3 regions of the Catenuloplanes indicus genome follow, and region 2 is predicted to be linked to each of the others. Evidence: predicted binding sites of a transcription regulator. Region 2 holds the regulator's gene; each other region holds the start of a gene.

What was found. Region 2 encodes HrcA, which represses chaperone genes, less so after heat shock. Its sites were predicted from a motif close to GGTTNGCACNCTCNNNNNGAGNGTGCNAACC; they were not measured.
Region 1: a site for HrcA is predicted at 1,355-1,385, ahead of groES (co-chaperone GroES). Genes of this name have one in related genera too.
Region 3: a site for HrcA is predicted at 2,362-2,392, ahead of groL (chaperonin GroEL). Genes of this name have one in related genera too.

What each region holds. Positions count from the first base shown of each region.
Region 1 covers NZ_JAUSUZ010000001.1:4,176,677-4,181,200, reverse strand. Annotated here, with positions in the region: gene J2S42_RS18735 (sugar ABC transporter substrate-binding protein) at 1-56, opposite strand, end outside; gene J2S42_RS18730 (class I SAM-dependent methyltransferase) at 126-1,310, opposite strand; gene groES (co-chaperone GroES) at 1,607-1,915, shown strand; gene groL (chaperonin GroEL) at 2,055-3,701, shown strand; gene J2S42_RS18715 (hypothetical protein) at 3,752-4,524, opposite strand, start outside.
Region 2 covers NZ_JAUSUZ010000001.1:3,253,039-3,257,562, forward strand. Annotated here, with positions in the region: gene dnaJ (molecular chaperone DnaJ) at 1-999, opposite strand, end outside; gene hrcA (heat-inducible transcriptional repressor HrcA) at 1,045-2,067, opposite strand; gene J2S42_RS14575 (DUF4870 domain-containing protein) at 2,305-3,039, shown strand; gene hemW (radical SAM family heme chaperone HemW) at 3,099-4,319, opposite strand; gene J2S42_RS14585 (enoyl-CoA hydratase-related protein) at 4,384-4,524, shown strand, end outside.
Region 3 covers NZ_JAUSUZ010000001.1:5,321,285-5,325,808, forward strand. Annotated here, with positions in the region: gene J2S42_RS23990 (DUF8814 domain-containing protein) at 1-347, shown strand, start outside; gene J2S42_RS23995 (hypothetical protein) at 305-778, opposite strand; gene J2S42_RS24000 (GNAT family N-acetyltransferase) at 855-1,388, opposite strand; gene J2S42_RS24005 (cold-shock protein) at 1,674-1,877, shown strand; gene groL (chaperonin GroEL) at 2,611-4,233, shown strand; gene J2S42_RS24015 (hypothetical protein) at 4,411-4,524, shown strand, end outside.

The DNA of each region.
Region 1 (4,524 bases), 920 kb from region 2:
GCGATCGAGCCGGCCGCGACGATGGCGGCGGTGAGGGTGGCGAGACCGCGGCGCATACGTGGACCTTTCATCCGCTTCAGAGGACAAATCCCACTATGCCCGGCTGAGGCCCGCATTTCGGCAGATCAAGACATATTCCTCGACGGTACGGGCCGACAGAGCAACGTTACGGGGGCGTCGGCCACCCGGGTGAGCACCAGCGACAACTCCTCCGGACCGCTGAGTCGCAGGTCACGACGCAACTGGGCGACGTCGAGCGCGGAACCGCGCTTGAGGATCTCGACCCGGCCCACCTCGCGCCGCCGCAGCTCGGCGCGCAGTCGCTTCAGCGAGAACGGCATCGTGTCCAGTACCTCCAGGCAGCGGCCGAAACCGGTCGCCACCGGCGTGTCCGCATAGACGTAGGCGATCTGCGGGTCGGCCAGGACGCCGCCGACCCGATCCGCGAACGCGGCCACCAGGTGTGCCCGCACGACCGCGCCGTCCGGGTCGTAGACGTACCGCCGCACGCCGCCGACCCCGGCGGGCACGTCCGGCTCGCCGGTCAGCTCGCCGCCGTCCGGCAGCACCGCGGCGCGGCGCGGCACACCGGCCAGCGGCCCGCACCAGAACGCGGCCTCCACCACGTCGCCGCCCACGCTCACCCACTCCGCCTCCGCGCCGTCCGGGATCAGCTCGTGATCGATGCCGGGGGAGAGCTTCAGCACGGTACGCGGCACGCGTGCGGCCAGCCCGGCCACGAAGTCCCAGGGCGGGGAGAACGACGCCGGGTCGAAGACGCGCCGGCCGGTCTTCGAGGCACGCCGGGCGGGGTCGCAGAACACCGCGTCCACGCCGGTCAGGTCGGCCTCGGTGGCGTCTCCGGTGGTCACCGTGATCAGGCCGGTCAGTCCCAGCGCGGCCGCGTTGGCCGTGGTCAGCGCCGCGGTGTGCGGGTCGGCCTCCACGGCCCGCACGCGGATGCCCGTCCGGGCCGCCGCGATCGCGTCCGCGCCGAGACCACAACCCAGATCGGCCAGCACGCGTACGCCCGCGGCGTGCAGCCTGGCCGCCCGGCGTGCCGCCACCGTGGCGCGGGTGGCCTGCTCCAGCCCGGCGCGGGTGAAGAACATGACGTCCGCGTCCGCGCCGAACTTCGCGACCGCGCGCCGGCGCAGCTCGGCCTGGGTCAGCGCGGCCGAGGCCAGCTCCGGCGGAAAACCGGCACGCCGCAGCCCGGCAGCCGCGGCCAGCGCGTCACCGCCGTCCGTCGCCGCGGCCGCGGCGAGCGCGGCCTCTCCCTCGGGGGTACGCAGCAGATCCAGCTCCACCCTGTCATCCTCCCGGGCGGCCCGGTTCGCCGCGGCGCGCGGGGTGTTGGCACTCTCCTTGACGGAGTGCTAGCCACCGGAATAACCTTCCGTTAGCACTCGCCATGGGTGGGTGCCAGCCTTCCGGGGCATCCCGGGAGCACCAAGCTTCCCGGGCCCGTCCCGGGAGCAACGCCTGGCGGTCCGGCACCCGCGACGACGGCCCGCCCGGTGGCATGAGGCAGATTGACGCCGTCCAGCGCGCGTTCGCGCACGCATGGTCGGTAACGACACCAGTACCCCAGGAGGGTATGCCCGTGACTACCGCGACCCAGGTTGCGATCAAGCCGCTCGAGGACCGCATCCTCGTCCAGGCGAACGAGGCCGAGACCACCACGGCGTCGGGCATCGTGATCCCCGACACCGCCAAGGAGAAGCCGCAGGAGGGGACCGTCGTCGCCGTCGGACCCGGCCGCGTCGACGACAAGGGCAACCGCATCCCGGTTGACGTGAAGGTCGGCGACACCGTCATCTACTCGAAGTACGGCGGCACCGAGGTCAAGTACGCCGGCGCCGAGTACCTCGTGCTCTCCGCGCGCGACGTGCTCGCCGTCATCGAGAAGTGACTTTCTAAGTAATTCTCTGCGGTCAGCCCCGGAACCCGTTTCGCGGGGGCCGGGGCTGTCTGCGCTCATAGGCGGTTCTCCAGCGGTTTCGCGCCCGACGGCGTGACCGCAGGTTTCTCAAGTCCGTGAAGGGACAACAATGGCGAAGATCCTGAGCTTCTCGGATGACGCCCGCCACCTGCTCGAGCACGGCGTCAACGCGCTCGCGGACACCGTAAAGGTCACCCTCGGGCCGCGCGGCCGCAACGTCGTGCTGGACAAGAAGTTCGGCGCTCCGACGATCACCAACGACGGCGTCACCATCGCCAAGGAGATCGAGCTCACCAACCCGTACGAGAACCTTGGCGCTCAGCTCGTCAAGGAGGTGGCGACGAAGACCAACGACGTCGCCGGTGACGGGACCACCACCGCGACCGTGCTGGCTCAGGCGCTGGTCCGGGAGGGCATCCGCAACCTGACCGCCGGCGCGAACCCGGCCGGCATCAAGCGCGGCCTGGACGCGGGCGTCGAGGCCGTGTCGAACGCGCTGATCGAGAAGGCGGTCGAGGTCGCGGACCACAAGGCGATCGCGCACGTCGCGACCGTCTCCGCGCAGGACGCCACGATCGGCGAGCTGATCGCCGAGGCGATGGACCGGGTCGGCCGCGACGGCGTCATCACCGTCGAGGAGGGCTCCACGCTCGCCACCGAGCTGGACATCACCGAGGGTCTGCAGTTCGACAAGGGCTTCATCTCACCGAACTTCGTGACCGACGCCGAGGCGCAGGAGGTGGTGCTGGAGGACCCGTACATCCTGATCACCACCTCGAAGATCTCCACGGTCGAGGAGATCCTGCCGCTCCTGGAGAAGGTGCTGCAGGACAGCAAGCCGCTGCTGATCATCGCCGAGGACGTCGAGGGCCAGGCGCTCGCGACGCTCGTGGTGAACGCGATCCGCAAGACCTTCAAGGTCGCCGCGGTGAAGGCGCCGGGCTTCGGCGACCGCCGCAAGGCCATGCTGCAGGACATCGCGATCTCCACCGGCGCGGAGCTCATCGCCCCCGAGCTCGGCTACAAGCTGGACCAGACGACGATCTCCCAGCTGGGCACCGCCCGCCGCGTGGTCGTCGACAAGGAGAACACCACGATCGTCGACGGCGGCGGCAACTCCGCCGAGGTCGCCGACCGGGTCGCCCAGATCAAGAAGGAGATCGAGGCGACCGACTCCGACTGGGACCGGGAGAAGCTCTCCGAGCGTCTCGCGAAGCTCGGCAGCGGCATCGCGGTCATCAAGGCCGGCGGCGCGACCGAGGTCGAGATGAAGGAGCGCAAGCACCGCATCGAGGACGCGATCGCCGCCACCAAGGCCGCGGTCGAGGAGGGCACCGTCCCGGGCGGCGGCGCCGCGCTGGTCCAGGTCGCCTCCGTGCTCGACGGCGACCTCGGCAAGACCGGCGACGAGGCCACCGGCGTCCGGATCCTCCGCAAGGCGCTCGTCGAGCCGCTGCGCTGGATCGCCCAGAACGCCGGCCACGACGGCTACGTCGTGGTCAACAAGGTCACCGATTCCCCCTGGGGCACCGGCCTGAACGCGGCCACCGACGAGTACGTCGACCTGGCCGCCGCCGGCATCATCGACCCGGTCAAGGTGACGCGCTCCGCCGTCGCCAACGCCGTCTCGATCGCCGGCCTGCTCCTCACGACCGAGACCCTGGTCGCCGAGAAGCCCGCCGAGCCCGAGCCCGCCGCCGCCGGCGGCCACGGCCACTCGCACGGCCACGGCCACCAGCACGGCCCGGGCTTCTGACCCGACGTGTCTGAACGCCCCGGAGCCCGCCGGCTCCGGGGCGTTTCGCGTCAGTGCATCAGGGAGTCGATGGTCTTCTTCAGCATCGAGACTCGGTTGCCCCGGCGCTGCCGGTCGAGGCGCACCCACTGCTTCCCTTCCGCCGCGATGCCCTCAAGAACATGCAACGTGTTTCGCAGGCCGCTGGAGTCCAGTGACACCACCTCCGCGACGTCCGAGTCGGGCTGTGCCTCCGGTGGCAGCAGATCGTCGCCGGTCACCTCCACGTCGATCGGCTCGCCGTTCAGCAGTGTCAGCCGGAACCGCGGCCGGGACCGGTGCACCTCGGTGACGTGCACCGATGCGACCGCCTCGTAGCGGTAGTTGGTGCGGTTGCGGATCTGGAACTCGCCGGTCGAGAAGTCGAGGTTCGCGGTCATCTGACGCACGCCATCCTGGGTCAGCAGGAACACCCGGACCTGGTACTGCGAGAACCGCCACGGGCCCCGGCGTACGCGGGCGCGCTGGGTGAGGCGGCCCGGCCCGGTGATGAAGGCGCTCGCTATGACGTGCCGCGGAGCCAGGTTGTAGTGCTGCATCGCCCGGTCCATCAGGATCCGGCGGTCGCAGTCCAGCCACGTCGCCATCTCCCGGTCACTGGGCCGGCGGGACAGCTTGGTGGTCCACCTTTCGAAGGCCCGGGTGTCGCCCGCCAGACGTGCCTCGGACTCGGCCAGATCCGCGGCGTACCGGCGCTCCTCGGCTGTGATCCGAAGCCATCCGGTGACGGCGACCCGGCAGGCGATCACCGCGATCACGACCGTGACCGACGCCCGCAACGGCT
Region 2 (4,524 bases):
CACGTCCAGGTGGACGAAGAGGTCGCCGCGGCCCTGGCCGCGCAGGCGGGGGACGCCCTTGCCGCGGATCCGCATGGTGGCGCCCGGCTGGGTGCCGGACTTGACGTCGATCTGCTCCTCGCTGTCCAGCGTCTTGATGGTCAGCCGGGTGCCGAGCGCGGCCGAGGTCATCGGCACGGTGACCCGGCAGTGCAGGTCGTCGCCGCGGCGGGAGTAGACGTCGTGCGGGCGCTCGTGGATCTCGACGTAGAGGTCGCCGGCGGTGCCGCCGCCGGGGCCGACCTCGCCCTGCTGGGCGAGGCGGATGCGCATGCCGTCCTCGACACCGGCCGGGATCTTGACGGTCAGCGACCGGCGGGTCCGGACGCGGCCCTCGCCGGCGCAGGTCGGGCACGGGCTCGGGATGACCGTGCCGTGGCCCTGGCACACCGTGCACGGGCGGGACGACACGACCTGGCCGAGGAACGTGCGCTGCACGGACTGCACCTCGCCGCGGCCCTGGCAGGTCTCGCAGGTGGCCAGGTGGGTGCCGGCCGCGGTGCCGGCGCCGGAGCAGGTGGTGCAGATGACCGCGGTGTCGACCGTGATCGGCGCCTCGACGCCGAACGCGGTCTCCTGCAGGTCGAGCTCGAGGCGGAGGATCGCGTCGGCGCCCGGACGGGTACGCGGTCGCGGGCCCCGGGTCGCGCCCGCGGCCTGGCCGAAGAACGCGTCCATGATGTCCTGGAACCCGACGAACGGTCCCGCGCCGCCGGGGCCGCCGGGGCCGCCCCCGCCGCCCGGGGCGAGCGGGTCGCCGCCGAGGTCGACCATCTGACGCTTCTGGTCGTCCGAGAGCACCTCGTACGCCGCGTTGATGTCCTTGAACTTCTCGTGCGCCTCGGGATCCGGATTCACGTCCGGGTGGTATTGGCGGGCCAGCTTGCGATAGGCCCGCTTGATGTCGTCGTCGGTCGCGTCCCGGCTCACGCCGAGGATCCCGTAGTAGTCCCTGGCCACTGCGTTCGGTGTCCCCATGTCTGTCTGGATCAGGAATGCCGGCGGTTAGTTCTGTGCCAGCAGTTCACTCACGTAGCGTGCCACGGCTCGCACCGTCGCGATGTTGCCGGGGTAGTCCATCCGGGTCGGGCCGAGCACGCCCAACCCGCCCACGATCGTGCTGTGCGGGCCGTACCCGGTGCTGACCACCGCCGCGGACCGCAGGTTGTCGACCTGGGTCTCGTCGCCGATCATCACTCGGGTGGTGGTCGGCTCGACCTCCCCGAACAGCTTGAGCAGGATCAGATCCTCCTCCAGCGCCTCGAGGATGGGCCGCAGCGAACCGTGGAAGTCCAGGATGCCACCCCGGGTCAGGTTCGCGGTGCCCGCCAGGACAACCCGCTCCTCGCGTCGCTCGACCAGCGTCTCCAGCAGCACGGACGAGAGCACCGCCATGGTCGACCGCTGCTCCGGCCGGATCTCGTCGATCAGCGCCTCGACCAGCATCGGCGTGTCCACCAGACGCTTGCCGCAGAGCTTCTCGTTGATCCGGCTGCGCAGGTCGAGCACCAGGTCCGCGGAGGTCGGTGCGGGCAGCTCCACCAGGCGCTGCTCGACCCGGCCGGTGTCGGCGATCATGACGAGCATCAGCCGGGTGGTGGAGACCTGCACCAGCTCCAGATGGCGCACGGACGACCGCGCCAGGCTGGGGTATTGCACGACCGCGACCTGGCGGGTCAGCTGAGCCAGAAGCCGGACAGTGCGATGCACCACATCGTCGAGGTCGACGGCGCCGACCAGGAACTTCTCGATGGCACGCCGCTCGGCCGGGCTGAGCGGCTTCACCCGGGAGAGCCGGTCCACGAAGAGCCGGTAGCCACGGTCCGTGGGGACGCGGCCGGCGCTCGTGTGCGGCTGCCGGATGTAGCCCTCCTCCTCGAGCACCGCCATGTCGTTGCGCACGGTGGCCGGGGAGACCCCGAGGTTGTGCCGCTCGACCAGGGACTTGCTGCCGACCGGCTCCTGCGTCGCGACGTAGTCCTCGACTATCGCGCGCAGAACGGCGAGCTTGCGATCGTCCAATGGCATCGCCAACCTACCTTCCCGCCGGTCAGAGATCCTCTCGCCGATGCTGCCGTACTTCTGTTACCGCTGCCGTACCGCTGGCACTCGACTGTAGCGAGTGCCAGTCTACGACGCACGTCCACGAGAAGCGATGATCAGTTTGGCCCACATATGCGATATTTCTGATATATCGGTTAATGGGATAGGCACGCCGGAGGCGGGAGCTGGCTTGGTTTGATCGGTCCCTCTACCGTGGCGGGCATGACCGAACCGCCTCGTCCGCCTGGCGAGGGCCACCCGGGTCACAACGACCCGACCGCCCCCATGCCGCCGTCGTACAGCACGCCGCCGACGCCGGACGGCTCCTACCCACCGCCCACCAGCGGCGCGGGCGCCTATCCCCCGCCGCCGACCAGCGGTGCCGGCGCATACCCGCCGCCGCCCACCAGCGGCGCGGGCGCCTATCCCCCGCCGCCCACCAGCGGCGCGGGCGCCTATCCCCCGCCGCCCACCAGCGGTGCCGGCGCATACCCGCCGCCCGGTGGCCAGCCCCCGCCGCCCGGCGGCTACGGCACGCCCCCCGGCGGCTACGGCCCGCCGCCCGGCGGTGGCTACGGACAGCCGGGACCGCAGTTCGGCGGGCCCGGTTACCCCGGCGGTAAGGCGAACTACGCCAACGACGACAAGACCTGGGTGCTCCTGTCCCACATCGGCGGCGTCCTCTTCGGCTTCCTCGCCCCGCTGATCGTGCTGCTGGTCAAGGGCAACGAGTCGCAGGTCGTCCGCGCGCACGCGGTCGAGGCGCTGAACTTCCAGATCACCTGGGGCATCGCCGCGGTCGTCTCGGTGGTGCTGACCGCCTGCTCGTTCGGCTTCCTGTTCTTCCTGCCCTTCATCGTCTGGCTGGTCGTGCTGATCTTCGGCATCATGGCGACCATCAAGGTCAACGACGGGGAGTGGTACACGTACCCGATGACCTGGCGTGTCGTGAAGTAGGGCGTGTCGTGAAGTAGGGCGTGTCGTGAAGTAGACAGCCCCGCGACCTGCCGGCCCGGTCAGGTCAGCAGGTCGCGGACCACGCCGTCGGCGAGCAGCCGGCCGTCCCGCGTGAGCACCACCCGGCCCGCGTCGTAGGCGCCCGGCTCCAGCAGCCCGCGGGCCAGCGCGCCCTTCGCACCGGCACGCCCGGCCTCGTCCAGCGTGGCCAACGGCAGGCCCTCGGCCAGCCGGACGCGCAGCATCACGTCCTCCATGTGCCGGTCGGCCTCGGTCAGCAGTTCCCGGGCGAGCGCGGGCGTCTCGCCGGCGGCCAGGCGCTTCGCGTACGCCGCGGGGTGCTTGACGTTCCACCAGCGGACGCCGCCGACGTGGCTGTGCGCGCCCGGCCCGAGCCCCCACCAGTCGCCGCCGGTCCAGTAGAGCAGGTTGTGCCGGCAGCGGGCCTCGGGCGTGGCGGCCCAGTTGCTCACCTCGTACCAGTGCAGGCCCGCGGCGGTCAGCGCCCGGTCCGCGGCCAGGTAGCGGTCCGCGGCCACGTCGTCGTCCGGGTACGGCAGCTCGCCGCGGCGCATGCGGGCGGCGAGCCGGGTGCCGTCCTCGACGATCAGGGCGTACGCGCTCACGTGGTCGACCCCGGCCGCGATCACCGCGTCCAGCGAGCGGGCGAAGTCGTCCGCGGTCTCCCCCGGCGTACCGTAGATCAGATCCAGGTTGACGTGCGCGAAACCGGCTTCCCGTGCCTCGATTGCGGCGGCCGGCGCGCGGCCCGCGGAGTGCTGGCGCTCCAGGATCCGGAGCACGCCCGGCGCGGTGGACTGCATGCCGAGCGAGACGCGGGTGAAGCCACCGCGGCGCAGCGCCCTCAGGTACCCCAGGTCGACCGACTCGGGGTTCGCCTCCGTGGTGACCTCGGCGTCCGGCGCGAGGCCCCAGGTGTCGTCGATCGCCTCCAGGATGCGCACGAGGTCGTCCGCCGGCAGCAGCGTCGGCGTCCCACCCCCCACGAACACCGTGTCCACTTTTTCCGGTTTTTTCGTCATAACGCGTGACGCCAGGCGCAGTTCGGCCAGCACGGTCTCCGCGTACTCGTCCCGGCTCGCACCGCCACCCAGCTCGGTCGCGGTGTACGTGTTGAAGTCGCAGTACCCGCACCGGCTCGCGCAGAACGGCACGTGCACGTAGACGCCGAAGCCACGCCGGCCGGAGGCCTCGAGCGCGGCCGGGGGCAACGCGCCGTCGATCGGTACGGCCTCGCCGTCGGGAAGTTCGCCTGGCACTCTCGATCTCCTGCGTCCGGTTCGTCGGGCGTGCCCGAGCACCCCCGTCCACTAGTGTGCCCGCATGACGTCCGCGCTCCTGCGGGTGGCGGCCGGCGGCGGGGTGGCGACCCTCACGCTGGACAGCCCGCACAACCGCAACGCCCTGTCCACGTCGCTGATCAACGAGCTGTCCGAGGCGCTGGCCGCGGCCGAGGCCGACCCG
Region 3 (4,524 bases), 2.1 Mb from region 2:
TCAACCCGGCCGGCATCGACCTGGCCGACGGCACGTTCTGGGACGCGCTGCGGCTGACCGACAACGCCTGGGTGAGCGTGGACTTCCTGTGGACCGGCGGCGGCCGGCAGGGCACGGTGGTCACCGGCGGCGGCCCGGTGCGGCTGCGCGCGGGTGCGAGCGGCACCTCGGCCGAGGTCGGCATGGCCGGTGAGCGGGCCCAGCTGCCGATCCAGTGCCAGAAGCGCGGGCAGAAGGTCGCCGGTACGGTCCGGACCACGAACCTGTGGGACCGGGTCGCGCCCGGGACCTACGTGTCGCACGCCTACGTCTCGGTACCGTCCGGCTTCTCGGTCCGCCGCTGCTGACGAATCATCCGGGCAGCCCACGGCCGCAGCGGCGTCTCCCGGTACCGCCCGGCGGCCAGCCCGGCACGCCGCTCGAACCAATTACGTGATCCGTACGACCTGGTCAGCAGGTACGACCAGCCGCAGGCCAGCCAGTAGGCGGGGAAGAAGAGCGGGCCCAGCCCGGCGTACTGCGCGACGTGCCGGGTCTCGTGCCCGAGCAACTGGGCCTGGTCCGGGTGCAGCAGCCACTCGGCCGGCCGCCGGGTCAGCACCACGCTGCCGATCGTGAACGTGCGGCGCAGTGCCGGGCGGCGGCAGTCGCCCGCGATCAGCACGCCACCCGGCGCGCGTCGGATCCGGGCGCGGGCGGCCGCCGCGATCATCAGGCCCACCAGAGTGGTGCCGTTGATCGCGGTCAGCGCCGTCCGGCCCACGTGTCTCGGCCGCATGCGACCATCCTTGCGCTCACTCTTGGTAATGGTCACGTTTCTGTCCGGAGTTTTACTTCCGCCGCACCATTCTTCGTCAGGCTGGCCGTCGCATTTGGAGTTCGGTCAGGCCGGGGATCGTGGGGTGCGGCACGCGCACGCCGGTGTCCCGGAAGCCGAGCCGTTCGTACGCCCGGACCGCGCGGTCGTTGCCGTTCACCACCTCCAGCATCAGCTCCGGCCGGCGCTCGTCGCGCGACCACCGCGCCACTGCCTCGATCAGGTCTCCGACCAGGCCCGTTCCGCGCAGGCGCGGGGTCACGTAGACCGCGAATATGACGGTCACCCGGCGGTCCGCGGCGAGCACGATGCCGCCCGCGTGGCCCACGAACCGTCCATCTTCGACAGCCGCGAACTGTGCGGCCAGGCCTGATCGGATGTTGTGTGCGATCTGCGCCCGGAAATCCTCGTGCGGCCGTGCCGCGGCATCCGCCACCGTTTCCAGAAATGCGAGCGGAGAATCGGCGAGCATTTCAAGTCGCAGTGCCCGCATTCGCGCGGCATCGGGGACCCGCACGCGTGCGATCGTGCGGGGCTCGGGGTGGCGTACCGGGGCAATGGTGCTGGTCATGTAGCTCTGCCTACCCGGAAGCGGGTGATCGGGCAACCGGTATCGACGAGAAGGGGTCTTCCTTCGGCGGCCGGGCAACGATCACCATCAGTAGCGACGGACCGAAGCTTCACGTCCATGGTGTCCGTTTTAGGGTAGTGCACGGTCGGTGTTGCTCGTGTAGCGTGCGGTTCGGCCGCAGTGTTTCGAGGACCCAGACGGACCCGGATCAGGCGGCCCCGGATGAGCAGTTGCTTAAGCCGGGGGGTTGGCGCAACCAGCACCATAGAAGTGAGGAAGTGCACCGTGGCACAGGGCACCGTCAAGTGGTTCAACAGCGAAAAGGGCTACGGTTTCATCGCGGTTGACGGGGGGCAGGACGTCTTCGTCCACTTCTCCGCGATCGAGATGGACGGCTACAAGGCGTTGGACGACGGGCAGCGCGTGGAGTTCGAGATCGCGCAGGGTCAGAAGGGACCGCAGGCGGAGAAGGTCCGGGTCATCGCCTGATTCGCCGGTGTCGGTCCGAGGCCGGGCCGATCACTACATCTCCCATTCGGGGCGTCGCTCCTCACGTCGGTGAGGCGGCGCCCTGCTCACGTCTAGGGCACGGTTCTGGCCGCGTCAACAAGTAGACGAGTATCGAAGTACTAATGGGCTTCGCTAATGTGCCGGTCGAACTGATGTCTGCATCAAGCAGCTATTCCGCCGGCGGTGCGGTTCGGCGGGTTGCCGGTCAATCCGGCGGCCCTTTCGGTGCGCCTCGTGCGCGGCTTTCACGACCGTCACTACAACTTTGAACGCAGTTGCCCAACGGTCGATCGGGGTGCCGCGCATGGCGCCCGCTCGCGTCGTCCGGCGTGCATTCCGGTGAACGGGAATCCGCCTTTGCGGAACTCTCGCGGCGATCGCCGGCCGAGCGGGTGCACGGGGGTCGGGGGTCACCCGTCCGGTCCGCCGGGGGCACGCATCACGCCCGCGGGGCTACCGACCGTGCTTGCACTCGCATGGGCAGAGTGCTAAAAAAGGTTCTGGCACTCGCTGATGGCGAGTGCCAACAGGTCGGGACGGTGGGGTTCGGTCCGAGTGGCGTGCCACGAGGGCAGGACCGGTCGTCGCGGGCTTATCCGGCCCGGCCGACGGCGACGTGCGTGATCGCGTGACGTCGTTCGAAGGTGCGTCAGCAGGCGGCAGCCGGCGGGAACAGTCCGGGTGCCGTGAGCGTCCAGGAGGACAACGCCGTATGGCCAAGATTATCTCGTTCGACGAGGAGGCGCGCCGCGGTCTTGAGCGGGGCATGAACACCCTCGCCGACGCCGTCAAGGTGACGCTGGGCCCGAAGGGCCGCAACGTGGTGCTCGAGAAGAAGTGGGGCGCCCCCACCATCACCAACGATGGTGTGAGCATCGCCAAGGAGATCGAGCTCGAGGACCCCTACGAGAAGATCGGCGCTGAGCTGGTCAAGGAGGTCGCGAAGAAGACGGACGACGTGGCCGGTGACGGCACGACGACCGCGACCGTCCTGGCGCAGGCGCTGGTCCGCGAGGGCCTCCGCAACGTCGCCGCCGGCGCCAACCCGATGGCCCTGAAGCGGGGCATCGAGGCTGCCGTCGCGAGTGTCTCCGAGGGCCTGAGCCAGCTGGCGAAGGACGTCGAGACCAAGGAGCAGATCGCCTCCACCGCCTCCATCTCCGCCGGTGACAGCACCGTCGGCGAGATCATCGCCGAGGCGATGGACAAGGTCGGCAAGGAAGGCGTCATCACCGTCGAGGAGAGCAACACCTTCGGCCTCGAGCTCGAGCTCACCGAGGGCATGCGCTTCGACAAGGGCTACATCTCGCCCTACTTCTGGACCGACGCGGAGCGGATGGAGGCCGTCCTCGACGACCCGTACATCCTCATCGCGAACAGCAAGATCTCCTCGGTCAAGGACCTGCTCCCGATCCTGGAGAAGGTCATGCAGTCGGGCAAGCCGCTGCTGATCATCGCCGAGGACGTCGAGGGCGAGGCCCTGGCCACCCTGATCGTCAACAAGGTGCGCGGCACCTTCAAGTCCGTCGCCGTCAAGGCGCCGGGCTTCGGCGACCGCCGCAAGGCGATGCTGACCGACATCGCGATCCTCACCGGCGGCCAGACCGTCTCCGAGGAGCTGGGCCTCAAGCTGGAGGGTGTCGGCCTCGACATGCTCGGCCGTGCCCGCAAGGTGCAGGTCACCAAGGACGAGACCACCATCGTCGACGGTGCCGGTGACGCCGACCAGATCAACGGCCGGGTCGCCCAGATCCGCGCCGAGATCGAGAAGTCGGACTCCGACTACGACCGCGAGAAGCTGCAGGAGCGCCTGGCCAAGCTGGCCGGCGGTGTTGCGGTGATCAAGGTCGGCGCGGCCACCGAGGTCGAGCTCAAGGAGCGCAAGCACCGCATCGAGGACGCCGTTCGCAACGCGAAGGCGGCCGTCGAGGAGGGCATCGTGCCCGGTGGTGGCGTCGCCCTGGTGCAGGCCGGCAAGACCGCGTTCGACAAGCTGGACCTCGTCGGCGACGAGGCGACCGGTGCGAACATCGTGAAGGTCGCGCTGGACGCCCCGCTGCGCCAGATCGCCGTCAACGCCGGCCTCGAGGGCGGCGTCGTGGTGGAGAAGGTGCGCAACATCGAGGCCGGCCACGGCCTCAACGCCGCCTCCGGTGAGTACGTCGACCTGCTCAAGGCCGGCATCATCGACCCGGCGAAGGTGACCCGTTCGGCGCTGCAGAACGCGGCCTCGATCGCGGCCCTGTTCCTCACCACCGAGGCTGTGGTGGCGGACAAGCCGGAGAAGACCCCGGCCCCGGCCGGTGCCCCCGACGCGGGCGGCATGGACTTCTGAGTCCAGCGCTTTTCCTCGGACGGGCGGGTCGCGACAGCGGCCCGCCCGTTCTGCTGTTCAGCCTTCACGAGCATCTATTCTGCGGAAAATGTCCGATTCGCGTGAAAGTCTGGGTTTTCGGGGCTGCGCTCGCGTCCTCCGCGGGGCGGCCCGAGCCGAAACCCGCAAAGGACCGACATGCGCAACGCAGGACAGGAACCCACCGCCGACGGCTCGCCGCCCGAGGACGGCAGTACCTACGCCTCCGCAGCGGCGCGCCGTCCGCGCCGGCAGAAGCAGCAGATCGTCGCG